Linked DNA regions of Adhaeribacter radiodurans. The protein of the gene in region 1 interacts with the protein of each later gene in a pairwise test. Links are inferred from orthologs where the notes say so. Each region holds a gene or a part of one and is shown on either strand. Other genes may lie near its edges.

Region 1 (7,608 bases):
ATTGTCAACCATGTAGCCAGTTTCTACCGAAACAGTTGGTATTTTATTCCGGGTTACGGTAAAATCCATTGGTTTTTTCTCGTTCCGTCGTAAAATGGTAAGGTTTACTTTAGTGCCTTTGCTGCCACGTAATTTTTCAAAAACTCCTTGCGTGGTAATACCGGCACCGGCAATATTTTTGCCATCTACCTTAATAATTTTATCACCGGCTTGCAAACCTACTGCTTCGGATGGGCCCCCACTAAGCGGAGCCACAATTTGAACAGTATCTTTAAAAATATTAAATTCTACCCCAATACCGTCGAAGTCGCCTTCTAAATAAGAGCGGGCAACATCCATTTCACTGGCCGGAATGTAAGCGGTGTGCGGGTCTAATTTTTCGAGCATCTGATTAATGGCAAAATCAGAAAGCTCTTCTACGTTAACCGTATCCACGTAATCCCGATCGATATAAGAAAGAATGTCCCGGAATTTTAAATAACTTTTAGCCGTACCCTGCGGGTTATTACCAGAAGGCTGGAAACCATTTGCTCCAATTAATATACCGGTTGCCAGTGCCAAACCTAAAAACAAAGGTAACCTTACCTGGAAAGTAGAATTTTTAAATTTTTCGCTCATGTTCATTAAACTTTTTTGGTGCAAGCAGCTTTCCATAATGCTTGCGGGCATTAGCAATCTAATATATTAGAATAAAGGCTATTTAACTACTTTTTAGACAAATACCCTTAAAATAAAGTTGCTTCTTTAAATGGATTATCCCATTAGTACAGCTAATTTTTATTTGCGCCTAGATATTATTGAAAATTGTAGTCAACTGCTTACTAATCAATAGTTCCGGAATATTACGTTGCTGCAGTTGTCTACGTAATTTTACTTGCATTAAGTTAAGCTAAACCAAGGTAAATTTGCTTCTAGAATATTAAAAATAATTTAATTATATGTAAACGGGCCAGTAAATAAAAAGTGAAGCCATGCACCTGAAAAATTTACTTTTTTTCCTGAAACTCTGAGTTGAACCCTGGTACTTTACCGAATAAGGCGTATGTAACGTAATACTTACTGCGACCAAATAATTATTTTTACTTAAAATTTAAAACTTTACTTAGCGTGGCCAGAATTGTAGCTATTGATTACGGAAACAAACGGGTTGGATTGGCTGTAACCGATCCCTTAAAATTAATTGCAACACCTCTCGAAACGGTTCATGCAAAAGATATTTACGATTTTTTGAAAAAATACACGCAAGAGCAAGAGGTAGAAGCCTTTGTAGTAGGTATGCCCAAAAAACTAGATAATACCCCTACCGATGTAACCAGCGCCGTAATTGGTTTTGTGCGTAAACTGCAAAAAGAAATACCTGCTATTCCGGTACATACCTTAGACGAGCGCTTTACCTCCCGAATGGCATTTCAGGCTATGATTGCGGGTGGACTGAAGAAAAAAGACCGCCAAAACAAAGCTACCATAGATAAAGTAAGCGCAGCCATAATCTTGCAGTCGTACCTAGAGGCAAATCCATAAACTATCATTAAACTATCACTCAAATTGTCTAATACCCTGTTTTGGTACCAGAAACATTTATATTAAATATTTGTACCCTTTCAGTAGAACAAATTAACTAATAACGGTTTACTCTTTAGATTATCAATTTTTAATAAATTATTTTAAACCCGATAGTCTTATACCCGTTCTGGAGTTTAATACTGTAAATACAAACTATGCACGAAACTATTTTAGTTACCGGTGCTACCGGCACGGTGGGCAGCGAAGCCATTAAAGCTTTATCTACGGAAGATGTAAAAGTGCGAGCAGGTGTGCACTCCATTATAAAAGGCGACCGGTTGAAGGTATTCCCGAATGTAGACCTGGTAGAAATTGATTTTTCCCGTTCTGAATCTTTAAAAGTAGCTTTGACCGGTGTTACCCGCGTTTTCCTGATTACACCTTTAACGCATAATCAAGTAGAAATAGCCAAAAATTTTATTGATGAAGCAAAACAAGTAGGAGTAAAGCAAATAGTACGATTATCGGCTATTGGAGCGGACGCCGAACCAGGTATCCAGTTAGGCCGCTGGCACCACGAAATAGAAAAACATTTGGAAAACTCTGGTATCCCGTACGTAATCTTGCGGCCAACTTCGTTTATGCAAAACTTTATTAATTACGCAGGGGCTAGTATTTTACAAGAAAATAAAATTTATCAACCACTCGGGGAGGGCAAAGTGAGCTACATTGATGCCCATAATATTGCTGCAGTAGCGAAAGTAGTTTTAACGCAAAATGATTTTAAAAACCAGGTACTAGAGTTAACCGGTCCGGAAGCTATTTCGGTGCAGGAAGTTGCGGCTATTTTATCTGAAGTTACCGGCCGCACCATTACCTACGTAGATGTGCCCGACCAAGCCGCCCGACAGGCCATGAGCAGCATGCATGCTCCGGATTGGATGATTGATGCGATGATGGAACTTAACAATATCTCAAAATCGGGTTACGCAGCTACTGTTACGGATACGGTAGAAAAAATTACCGGACAACGAGGCCGAACATTTAAAGAATTTGCCCAGGAAAACGCCCATTTTTTTATTCCGGAACACCTTTAATAGTGTCTTATAGCCAGTATATTGTTAAGTAAAAGTAGCCGAAACAATTTATTTCGGGTTAGGTGAAGAAAACAAATCTGAGGCTTAAATTTTTAATAAAATTGCTGTTTTAATTTAATATATTGATCTATAGCAGGTTAGTGCAAGGTTAAACTTTTAGCTTTCAAGCTTACACCGGTTTTCTTATCTTTGTTTAAGGATGGAAAACTTTGTTGTATCGGCACGTAAATACCGGCCAGCTACTTTCGATAGCGTGGTGGGGCAGCACCACATTACCACTACGCTTAAAAATGCGATTAATAGTAATCACCTGGCCCAGGCATTTTTATTTTGTGGCCCCAGGGGAGTGGGTAAAACTACTTGCGCGCGTATTTTAGCGAAAACCATCAATTGCCAGAATATTACACCTACTACCGAGGCTTGTAATGTATGTGAGTCGTGCCGGAGTTTTAATAACAACGCTTCGTTTAACGTTCACGAACTCGATGCTGCTTCTAACAACTCCGTAGAAGATATCCGGAATTTAGTAGAACAAGTTCGTTATGCCCCGCAAACTGGTAAATACAAAATATATATCATCGATGAGGTGCATATGCTCTCGAACTCGGCTTTTAACGCGTTCCTGAAAACCCTGGAAGAGCCGCCTTCTTACGCTATTTTTATTTTAGCTACCACCGAACGGCACAAAATTATTCCAACTATCTTGTCGCGTTGCCAGATTTTCGATTTTAACCGAATCCGGATTGAGGATATGGTTAAGCACTTAAACAATATTGCGGCGAAAGAAGAAATTACCGCGGAAGACGATGCTTTACATTTAATTGCTCAGAAAGCAGATGGAGCCTTGCGCGACGCTCTTTCCATTTTTGACCAGATGGTGACGTTTTCCGGAAACAAGATTACCTACAAAGCAACCGTAGATAACTTGCACATTCTGGATTATGATTATTATTTTAAGTTAACGGATTATTTTCTGGCCAATAATTTATCGGGTACTTTACTTTTATTCGATGAGATTTTAAAAAACGGGTTCGATGCCCATAATTTCGTTTTAGGGATTGGGGAACACTTCCGGAGTTTACTCGTGTGTAGAGATCCGGTAACGGTGCAATTGCTGGAAGTATCGGATAATATTAAAACCAAATATGCGCAACAAGCGCAGAAAGCTTCGTTGTCGTTGTTATTGTCCGGGTTAAATATTGTGGCGGCTTGCGACCAGAACTTTAAAAATAGTAAAAATCAGCGCTTGCACGTCGAGCTTTGCCTCATGAAACTGGTACACTTGCCCTCGGCAGTTACCTTTGCGAAAGACTTCTCCTCCAACGGCGACGTCAAAAAAAAAACTAGCTTAGAATCGGATGTTAAAGTAAATACGCTTTCTGAAGCACCGGGTGTAACTTCTATGCCAGATACAAACGGTCAGAAAGCATCGACTACCTCAATTACCTCAACTGCTAATGGGGCAAGTGTTGTTCCAGTGGCTATGCCAATTAATGATAGTAATGGAAGCGTTGTGGCAGAACCAATGTCGGTTACTTCACCCACGGCAATAAATAAATTACCTCCGGTGCCAACTGTGCCGCTGCCCGCGCCTAATGTACCCGAAGATCAATACACCGAACAACAATTTATCCGGCCGGCTGCTCCCTTGCCACCTGCCAAAAAAATAGTAAAGTTACCTAGTTTAAAAGACATTAAGGCCCAGGTACAAAGTCCAGTTGTTAACCAAGAGGCGGCAGTTTTAGAAGCAGAACCAGAAAGTCTTAACCAAGGCTCTATTCAGCCAGTTAATCAATTTGAGTTTGAAATGGTATGGAAACAGCTCACCGAACAGAAAAAAGCCGAAGGGAAAATGGCGGAATACATGATTCTGAATCGGCCGGTGCAACTAACCTCTACTAATGAAATAAGGTTAGAGGTAGAAAACCACGTGCAAATTGAACAATTTAATTCTATCCGCGCCGAATTTTTAGCAGCATTGCGAAACCGGTTGCGCAATAATCGCCTTAATGTAAAAATCGAAGTAAAAACGCAGGTAGAAGGAGTAAAGCTGTATACCTCCATAGATAAATACAACTACCTCGCTGAACGGTATCCCATCTTACCTGAGATAAAAAAACGATTGGGCTTAGATACTTCTTTTTAAATTTTCAGTTCTCCGGGTAAGCTCAAAATAAGGGAGTAGAGATTACCCGAAATAGTAAATTTCATTCCTCTCAGGCTTTACTTTACAGTAAAAATTTACTTTTTTATCTGAATTCAGATCCGGCATTTCAAATTCTTTACTGGCCAAACTATAATTCCAGGTTCTGACGCAAATCAAAATTTTTTGAGAGAATTGGTGATAAAGATACAACGTAGCTTAGATGGCTTCTTCTTCCGTGTTTTTAGCTTGTTGCAGGTGGAGGGGTAAACAATAGCTTAAACTAATAATTCATCAGATCACCTCGTTATTTAACTACAAATAAAAATCCTATATTTAATCATCAGAGATTACATTCAGTTCACGCATTTATTTCCTATAATGAAGAAAATATTTTATCCCTGGCTTTTAGTCGCCGTGTTGTTGCTGCCCCAGTGTAAAACTACTAGCCGGCAAACAAGTACTCCTCCAACTGCCACTACTGACCCGACTGCCCAACCAAAAGAAAAAACTTATACCTATACCACTGCCCCCGGCGATTCTTTAAAAGCAAGAATTTATAAGCTGGATAATGGGTTAACGGTGTATTTAACCGACTACAAAGATGCCCCACGTATTCAAACGTACATTGCCGTGCGGGCCGGTAGTAAAAACGATCCGGCTACGGCTACGGGTTTAGCTCACTATTTAGAACACATGGTGTTTAAGGGAACCTCTAGATTAGGTTCTTTAGATTATGCCAAAGAAAAACCAGAACTCGATAAAATTGAACAGCTCTACGAATTGTATCGCAGTAAAAAAGATGCCGTTGAGCGGAAGAAAATTTACCATCAGATTGATAGTGTTTCTGGAGTGGCCGCTAAGTACGCTATTGCCAACGAATACGATAAAATTCTAGCTTCAATTGGCGGTAGCGGCTCTAATGCTTACACCTCGGTAGAGCAAACAGTTTATACCGGAGATATTCCAGCAAACCAACTGGAAAAATGGGCGATGGTAGAAGCCGAACGTTTCGGGGAAATGGTGCCGCGCTTGTTTCATACCGAACTGGAAGCGGTTTACGAAGAAAAAAACCGTACGCTGGATAGCGATGGCCGCAAGGTATTTACTGCTATGCTCGAAGGATTATTCCCGACGCACCAATATGGCACGCAAACTACTATTGGCACCATCGAACACCTGAAAAATCCTTCTATTACCGAGATAAAAAAGTATTTTGATGCGTATTATGTGCCCAATAATATGGCCATTGCCATGAGCGGCGACTTAGATCCCGATCAAACTATCCGGATTATTGATAAATACTTTGGTAAACTAAAATCAAAGCCACTGCCCACCTACACGTCACCCGCTGAAGCTCCCATTGCCAAACCAGTAGTAAAAGAGGTGTTAGGGCCCAATGCCGAAAGTATGATGCTGGGTTTTCGTTTTCCGGGTGTTACTACCCGCGAAGCTTTGGTGCTGGAAATGATTAGCCAGATACTCGCTAATGGCCAAGCCGGACTTATCGATTTAAATTTAAATCAAAAACAAGTTGTATTAGAAGCCTCTTCGTTCGATTATACCATGAACGATTATTCGGCGAATTTGCTGTCGGGTACTCCGCGTCAAGGGCAGACTTTAGAGCAGGTAAAAGATTTGCTTTTAAGTCAGGTTAATTTGGTAAAGCAAGGTAAGTTCGAAGATTGGTTAATTCCGGCTATTATAAATAATAATAAAATGGCCTTAATGAAATCATACGAAAGTAATGAGGCTCGGGCGGATGCTTTTGTGAGCGCCTTTGTGGCACGCCAGGATTGGAAAGATTACATCCAGCGCGATAAAGATTTTGCCGGAATTACTAAGCAGGAAGTAATGCAGGTGGCTAATAAATTCTACGGTAATAATTACGTGGTGGTTTATAAACGTATCGGCAAAGATCCAAACATGCAGAAAGTAGAAAAACCTACTATTACTCCCGTTTCCGTAAACCGCGATGCTCAATCTGACTTTTATAAACAGGTAATGGCCGGCAAAACAACGGAACTGCAACCCGTTTTTGTAGATTATAAAAAGGACATTAGCGAGGTAAAATTAAAGCAGAATATACCTCTTTATTACACCCGAAATAAGGAGAATGGCTTGTTTAACCTGTATTATATTCTGGAAACCGGCACTAATAATAATTTAAAGTTAGGATTAGCAGTTAATTACCTTAAATATTTAGGGAATGATAAATTTAGTGCGGAGGAATTACAAAAAGAATTTTACAAGTTAGGCTGCTCTTTTGATGTGTTTACTTCACAAGAACAAGTGTACGTGAGTTTATCGGGGCTAGACGCAAATTTTGAAAAAGGATTAACCTTGTTCGAAAGTGTATTACAAAATCCGAAATCCGACCAACAAGCTTTAACCGATTTAATTGCCGGAATTTTAAAAGAACGGGCTGATGCGAAGCGGAATAAAAGTACTATTCACAGTGTAGCTATGGTTAATTACGCGAAATATGGCCCTAAAAACCCGTTCACGAACATAATACCCGAAAATCAGCTCAAAAAAGTTAAGCCGCAGGAATTAGTTGATTTAATAAAAACTATACCTACTTACGAGCATCACGTGCTGTATTACGGTCCACGACTAGCCGAGAACTTAACTACAATCCTCAATACCAACCATATTGTTCCGGCAACCCTGAAGCCGGTGCCACCTTTAAAAGTATTTCAGGAGCGTGACATTGCAGAACGCCAGGTATATTGGACCGATTACAACATGGTGCAAGCCGAGTTAATTTTCCTGACCAAATCTTTTAACTTCGATGCGAAACAAGTGCCTACTATAACCTTATACAACGAGTATTTTGGTGGCAACATGGGTTCCATTGTATTT
Region 2 (7,415 bases), 140 kb from region 1 along the record:
TTATCCAGTTGTAAGGCCTTTGCTTCTCCCGGGTACAGCTAACGCCCTAGATGCAGCTGCTTTTGAGTTAACTGTTCCGGACCAGACACAAGCTCATAAGTCCTTATCTGACTTTTACCAGCTTACGATTAAGCCAAGCTATAAAGTGCCGCTTCACTTAATTTTTCCGGAAGAAGAAAAACATTTTGTTACCCAAACAGATTTTGCTTTACTTCTGCGCCAGATTGAAAAAGAAGAGCGGGCCCAACAACTGCAAACTAATTCACGAATCGTAAATTGGCGGTCTGGTAGTTGAAATATTTTTGTTCATATTGATTATTAATCTCAGATAAATTACTACAACAAAAGGCCCATAATACATGGGCCTTTTTCGTTTTTTACTCCTTCATATTGCTATCTTATCCAGGTGTATAAACTCAGACTGGCGGCATGCAGGGGCAGCTAAGCAAACCTTCTTGTTGTAGGTTCTGCCGTGTCAGGTGTTATCACCTGACACTTAATGACAGCATTAAAATCTACAACAACTTACAAACCCCCAATTCCTTTTCCTTTACCTTCAAAATAAATGTTTTCGGGTCGATGCGGTATTTGCGGGAGAACATTTCCACGGTGAGGCGTTCGTTGGGTTCGCAGAGTACCAGTTCCAGTTTTTTCTGGCCAGGTGATTCCTGTGCGGCTTGTTCAATATGGTCGATTTGCAGAGCATTCAGAGTACGAAGGTCGATGTCTAACCGAACACCCTGGGCTAATTTTTCGGCCACATCGCCGAGCAATTGCATGTTGGTAGGCTTCAATTCCCACTGGTCTTCTGATTTATAACGCAAGGTTACTTTGCCTTTTACAAACAAGAACATACCGTCTTTTAAATAAGGCGAGAACTTTACGTAATCTTCCCCGAACAAAGCCAGACCTAAAGTAGAATCATAATCTTCCAGGGTAAACAGCGCAAATGGATTTCCGTTTTTTCCCGTCCGGATGACAATATTACTTACAATACCGGCCACTGAAATATCGCGGTTTTTGTATTCGGCAATTCGGTCCAAAGGACAAGTGCAGTACGAGTCAATTTCTAATTTAAACTGGTCGAGCGGGTGACCGGAAATGTAAAAACCTACCACTTCTTTTTCCCGGCGCAGCATTTCGGTTTGGCTCCAAGGTGCTACTTCCGGTACTTTGGGCAAGGGAATTTGCACGGCACTACCACCGCCAAACAACGATTGTTGGGAGGAACTTTGCTCGGCCTGGTATTGGTTACCAAAACGGATAGATTTTTCGAGTAAATTCAGGTTTTCGCCGTCGGGTATTTCAATGTATTGCGCCCGGTGGTAGCGCTCAAACGAATCGAATGCTCCGGCTTGGGCTAAACTTTCAAAAGTTTTCTTGTTTACTGCCCGCAAATTGGCTCGTTTGGCAAAGTCAAAAACATCGGAGTAGGGTCCTTTTTTCTCCCGTTCTTCCAGAATAGCTTCTACCGCTGCTTCGCCAGTTCCTTTTACCGCTCCTAAACCAAAACGAATAGCGCCATCTTTGTTAACGTTAAATTTATAGATGGATTCGTTCACGTCCGGACCCAACACCGGTACTTGCTGGCGACGCGCTTCTTCGATAAAGAAAGTTACTTTCTTAATATCGTTCATGTTGTGCGTGAGAACGGCCGCCATGTACTCTGCGGGGTAATGCGCTTTTAAATAACCTGTTTGGTAAGCCACTACCGAGTAAGCCGCCGAGTGCGACCGGTTAAAGCCGTACTGGGCAAATTTCTCCATTACGTCGAATACTTCCGACGCTTTTTTCTCGGGTATTTTATGGAGTTCCTTGGCACCTTTAATAAATTTCTCTCGCTCTTTGGCCATTTTGGCCATATCTTTTTTACCCATTGCCCGGCGCAGCAAGTCGGCACCACCCAGGGAGTAGCCCGCTAAGATCTGGGCCGTTTGCATAATTTGCTCCTGGTACACCATAATGCCGTAGGAGTAATTCAGGATGGGTTCCAGCAGTTCGTGCGGGTATTCAACCGGTTCGCGGCCGTGTTTCCGGTTAATAAAGTTAGGAATGAACTGCATTGGACCGGGCCGGTAAAGCGCGTTCATGGCAATTAAATCCTCGATATTCGTTGGCTGCAAATCTTTTAAGTACATCCGCATGCCTTCGGATTCAAACTGGAAGGTACCAATGGTGTCACCGCGTTGGTAGAGCGCAAAAGTCTTTTCGTCTTCCAGAGGTATTTCATCGATATTAATATCTACGCCGTGATTGGTCTTAATCAATTCTAAAGCATCGCGAATAATGGTTAGGGTTTTGAGACCCAAAAAGTCCATTTTCAGCATGCCCGCGCTTTCAATTACCTTACCGTCGAACTGCGTTATGAGCAGGTCTGAATCTTTAGAGGTAGAAACCGGAATGTAATTGGTAATATCATCGGGAGCAATAATTACCCCTGCCGCGTGAATACCGGTATTACGGACAGAACCTTCCAATTTTTCTGCCAGTTGCACTACTTTTCCCCGGTGGTCGTTGCCCGCCCGAATGTTAGCCAGTTCCGGCGATTCTATAAATGCTTTAGCCAGGGTAGTACCCGGCGTTTCGGGCACCATTTTGGCCAGTTCATTAGCCTCAGATAAAGGCAATTCGGTAGCGCGGGCCACGTCTTTAATGCTCGATTTGGCCGCCATGGTACCAAAAGTGATAATCTGGGCTACCTGGGTTTTACCGTATTTCCCCACCACGTAGTCGATTACGCGCTGGCGGTTTTCGTCGTCGAAGTCAATATCAATATCGGGCATACTTACCCGTTCCGGATTTAAAAAACGCTCGAAAAGCAGGGAATACTTTATGGGGTCGATGTTGGTAATACCAACGCAATAGGCTACCGCCGAACCGGCGGCGGAACCCCGGCCCGGCCCAACTACTACTCCCATGGCCCGGCCTTGATTAATAAAGTCCTGCACAATTAAAAAGTAACCCGCAAATCCCATGGTTTCGATAATCTGCAGCTCATAGTTCAGGCGTTCTTCAACTTCGGGGGTAATTTCTTTGTACCGTTTCTTAGCGCCTTCAAAGGTCAAATGGCGCAAAAAAGCATCCGGTCCGGCGTGTTCCGCCGGTATCGGAAAGTTGGGTAATAGTATATCGCGCTGCAGTTTGGGCGGCGTTATTTTATCAACGATTTCGTTTGTATTGTCTACTGATTCCGGCACGTCGCGGAACAGTTGGTTCATCTGCGCCTGCGTTTTGAAGTAGAATTCGTCGTTGGGGAAACCAAAGCGGGTTTGCGGCCGGGGCTTCTGCATTTCTTCTTCAATCCGGTACAGCATCCGGCGGGCTACTTCGTCGTTGTTTAAGTTTTTGCGGAGGTTATCCAGGTGGTCGTAAGCAACCTCGCCCTTAGAAGTTAACAACCGGAAATATTTGGTGTTGAAATCACCAACCGGAATACTTTCGTCTTCGCCGGTATTCACGCAGAGCAGAATGTCGTGGGCATTCCAGTCGTTTTGCTCAATGTAGTGCGAGTCGTTGGTGCAAATTACTTTTACGTTGTATTTCTTCGCCCACTTGAGTAATACCTGGTTTACATCTTCCTGGCTCTTACCGGTGTTATCAATATTTTGCAGGCCGTGCCGCTGAATTTCGATGTAATAATCTTCGCCGAATAAATCGAGCCACCATTTCAATATTTCTTCGGCTTCTTCTTCGCTTTTCCATAAAATAGCTTGCGGTACTTCCGCCCCAATGCAGCAACTGGTGGCAATTAAGCCCTTCGAGTATTTTTGCAGAAGCTCTTTATCAATGCGTGGCCATTTACTATACAAACCTTCAATGTAGCTCATGGAGCAAAGCTTCGACAGGTTTTTGTAGCCGTCCTGGTCTTTGGCCAATAAAAGTTGATGGTAGCGGTTATCGCGTTGTTCTTTAGTAAAAACTTTCTGATGGCGGTCCTGCACCAAATAAAATTCGCAGCCCACAATGGGTTTTACGTTGTATTTATTGGCTTCGGCCACAAAGTTAAAAGCCCCAAACATATTACCGTGGTCGGTCATAGCAACGGCCTTCATACCATCGGCTTGGGCTTTCTTCATCAGGCCGCCAATGCTGGCAGCACCATCGAGCAAAGAGTATTGAGTATGGCAGTGTAAATGCGAGAATTCAGGCACGAGAAGTGAATTAGAAATTAATAATTACAAATTAGAAATGGAAGATAAGGAAAAATCAGCATCGGTTGAACTACCATTATCTCCGGTTCACAACAATAAAATTAAGCAAAAAGTAGCAGTTCCGAAAGCAAAAGTTAAGCTCATTAGGTTACTCCTTGCTTAAGATTATGGGTAAGCAGGAAAGTTAGATAAGCTAAAAATCAAAGCACCAGTTATGTTACTAAATCCGCATCCTAGTTTTAGTAAATATTTCGGCGAATCAGTTAGTGAAGAAAGCCTGACACCTGTTTCCTTTGGCAATAAATGGTTTTTTAAAGTTCTGGTGCCTACAGTGGGCACTTTCTGACGAATGGAAGCATAAACCTTCTTAAAAGAGCCCAACCTTAGTTCCGGATTTAATTTTTTACTGATTTAAAATTATTTCAGCCTATTGTTAACTTTTTCGTAAAGTTAGTTTGGTAACGAAAAACCAGATCAGGGTAAACGAATGGAAGCAACAGCAGAGAAGAAAAACAAAGTTACATTAGCCGAAATGTTTCGGGCCTTGCAGTACCGGAATTACCGGCTCTTTTTTATGGGGCAAGGTGTTTCTTTAATTGGTACCTGGATGCAGCAGGTAGCCATGAGCTGGCTGGTTTATCGACTTACTAATTCTGTTTTGTTGTTAGGTATTTTGGGTTTTGCCGGTCAGGTACCAGCATTTCTGTTAGGGCCTTTTGCCGGTGTACTTTCTGATCGATTTAATAAACACCGCATTTTAATTTTAACGCAATCTCTAGCTATGCTGCAAGCTACAATTCTAGCCGTGTTGGTGCTTACTAATGCGGTAACTATCTACTGGATTTTGGCTCTGAGTATATTCTTAGGAATTGTTAATGCTTTTGATACTCCTACCCGGCAGTCCTTCGTCATAAACCTGATTGATAAGCGGGAAGATGTTAGTAATGCCATTGCTTTAAATTCGTCGCTGTTTAATGTGGCCCGTTTAGCCGGACCTTCTATTGCAGGTTTAGTAATTGCGGCGGTAGGGGAGGGGATGTGCTTTGCACTTAATGCGCTTAGTTATATAGCCGTACTTTTTTCTCTTTTAAGTCTTCGGGTTCAGCTTAAACCTTCTACAAAAAAAGACATACGGGTATGGGAATCGTTGCGCGAAGGATTTAAATACGTAGTAGGTTTTCCACCCATTCGGGCAATTCTGCTGCAAATTGGCTTAATTAGCTTGTTTGGCATGCCTTTTAGTGTTTTAATGCCAGTATTTGCCCGCGATATTTTGCACGGTGGCGCTAACACACTCGGTTATTTAATGGGAGCTTCCGGAATTGGGGCATTAACCGGGGCTTTATACCTGGCAAAGCGTCCGTCGGTGTTAGGTTTAGGAAAAGTAATTATTACGGCTACCTTAATGCTTTCTTTTGGCTTAATTTGTTTCTCTTTTACGCGCCACATTGGGTTTGCACTTGTATTTATTACTATTACCGGTTTTGGCATGATTGTGCAAATGGCGGCAAATAATACTATTTTGCAGACTATTGTTGAAGATGATAAACGTGGCCGGGTGATGAGTTTTTATTCCATGGCATTTCTGGGAATGGCGCCATTTGGTTCGTTGCTGGCAGGTACCTTGGCCAATCGTATTGGGGTGCCCTACACGCTTTTGATCTGTGGTTGTTTGTGTAGTTTAATTGTAATTCCGTTTGCAATACAATTGCCCAAAATGCGCCGGTTAGTACGGCCAATTTACCAACAATTAGGTATTTTACCGCAGGTGGCAACCGGAGTACAAACCGCCTCTAACTTAACCATGGCTCCCGAACAGCGGTAATTAGTAGCTTTAGATAAAAGGTAATAAACTGCTCCCAACCCCACTTCATCTGAAGCATGGAGCTTTCCTTTATAATTATTAACTAACTTTTAAACCTTTTAGCTTGCAACCTATAACTTGCAACTTGTAACCTGTAACCTATAACTTGAAACCAACTACTTCCGGCTACTGGATTTTGGTTTAATAGTAAGTTTTTCACCCGGCGCCACGCTGAAATCCGATTTGTTGTTCCAATCCATAATTTCTTTAATGGTAACTCCGTATTTCCGGGAAATCTGGTACATAGATTCGCCGGCTGATACCACGTGTTGCGTAGTTACCGCATTTGCCGTAGTAGCCCGTTCGGTTACCGGTGGCATAGAAGCAACTGTTACTATTGGTTTCGTAACTACCGAAACACTTTGAACAGGAGTATCGGTAGGCGGAGTAAGCCGTAGATTTTGCCCAATAGCTAATCCTAAAGTGCTTAAATTATTCCAGGTTTGCAGTTGATTTACCGGAATATCGTAAAGCCGCGAAATACTATACAAGGTTTCACCCTTCGTAACCACGTGTTCGGTTATAGTTACGGAAACCGTGTTGGCAATAGTTCCTGACGGAGTAATATTTACTTTTTCTTTCGAATTAACTGTATCTGAAGTTTCGGAAGCAGTGGCTATAGATTCTGAATCAAGAAGAACAGAATCATTGGTTGAAGTTCCTTTCCGGTTAGGATACAAATTCTGGTTTTTAGGCTCCGTATTTTGGGCAACTTCCTCTTGAGATTCTTCACTGGCTAAAGTAGAATCTACTATCACATCGTCTTCGGAATCTGAAACTTGAGCAACATCGCTCGAAGAGGATGCCTGATTTTCTGATTCCTGAATGGAATCATTTTTGGAGGTAATTCCCGTTTCGGCTTTTGAACCTGCATTAGGTACCACGGGTGCAGTAGCTACTGGTTCAGTATCGTCGGCTTCTTCATTTACTTCGGTCAGATTTTCGTCTACTTCTACGGGTTGGGTATCTACTTTTGCTACTTTTTCCGGATCTGGTTTTACTCCGAAGATATTGGCTAACTTATCTTCAACTGTATTTTTTGGAGCTGGTTTACTAACTGGGGCCGAAGATTTTTGGGGAGCAACTTTGGGCTCGTTTTTAGCAATTATAAGGGGCTTTTCCGGGGTTTGTGGTTGCGGAGTAGGAGCCGAAGGTTTAACTTCCTGGTATTCTACGGGTACATGGCTTGGCCGCCGTTGCTGCAACCACATAACGCGACCCGCTAGCAGACGCTCATTTTTCCGCAAGCGGTTATACCAAAGCAAAGATTTTACTTTTACCCCAAACTTTTGCGCTACGTTCCAGGTTTGTTCTCCCTCCTGAACTGCATAGTAAGCGGTACTGGCTTTGCTGCCTTTTCGTTCTAAGTAATACGTTTCGCCGGCAATTACAGCATCGTG

The links.
Region 2: the proteins of HUW48_RS06615 (region 1) and dnaE interact in binary tests that used the Escherichia coli proteins (3 or more experiments, as listed by UniProt). The link is inferred for Adhaeribacter radiodurans from one-to-one orthologs.

What each region holds. Positions count from the first base shown.
Region 1 is NZ_CP055153.1:1,566,932-1,574,539, forward strand. The notes cover bases 2,401-5,272. They hold HUW48_RS06615 (DNA polymerase III subunit gamma/tau), read left to right. Parts: upstream 2,401-2,799; coding sequence 2,800-4,746; downstream 4,747-5,272. Other genes in these bases: HUW48_RS06610 (SDR family oxidoreductase), read left to right, coding at 2,401-2,600; HUW48_RS06620 (M16 family metallopeptidase), read left to right, coding at 5,125-5,272. Outside these bases: HUW48_RS06600 (S41 family peptidase), read right to left, coding at 1-669; Holliday junction resolvase RuvX, read left to right, coding at 1,108-1,521; more of HUW48_RS06610, read left to right, coding at 1,719-2,400; more of HUW48_RS06620, read left to right, coding at 5,273-7,608. UniProt on the Escherichia coli protein: Part of the beta sliding clamp loading complex, which hydrolyzes ATP to load the beta clamp onto primed DNA to form the DNA replication pre-initiation complex.
Region 2 is NZ_CP055153.1:1,431,150-1,438,564, forward strand. What follows is about bases 316-4,539. They hold dnaE (DNA polymerase III subunit alpha), read right to left. Parts: upstream 4,152-4,539; coding sequence 516-4,151; downstream 316-515. Other genes in these bases: HUW48_RS27210 (hypothetical protein), read left to right, coding at 4,189-4,314. Also shown: HUW48_RS06130 (DUF4056 domain-containing protein), read left to right, coding at 1-295; HUW48_RS06140 (MFS transporter), read left to right, coding at 4,639-5,976; HUW48_RS06145 (LysM peptidoglycan-binding domain-containing protein), read right to left, coding at 6,132-7,415. UniProt on the Escherichia coli protein: DNA polymerase III is a complex, multichain enzyme responsible for most of the replicative synthesis in bacteria. This DNA polymerase also exhibits 3' to 5' exonuclease activity. The alpha chain is the DNA polymerase catalytic subunit.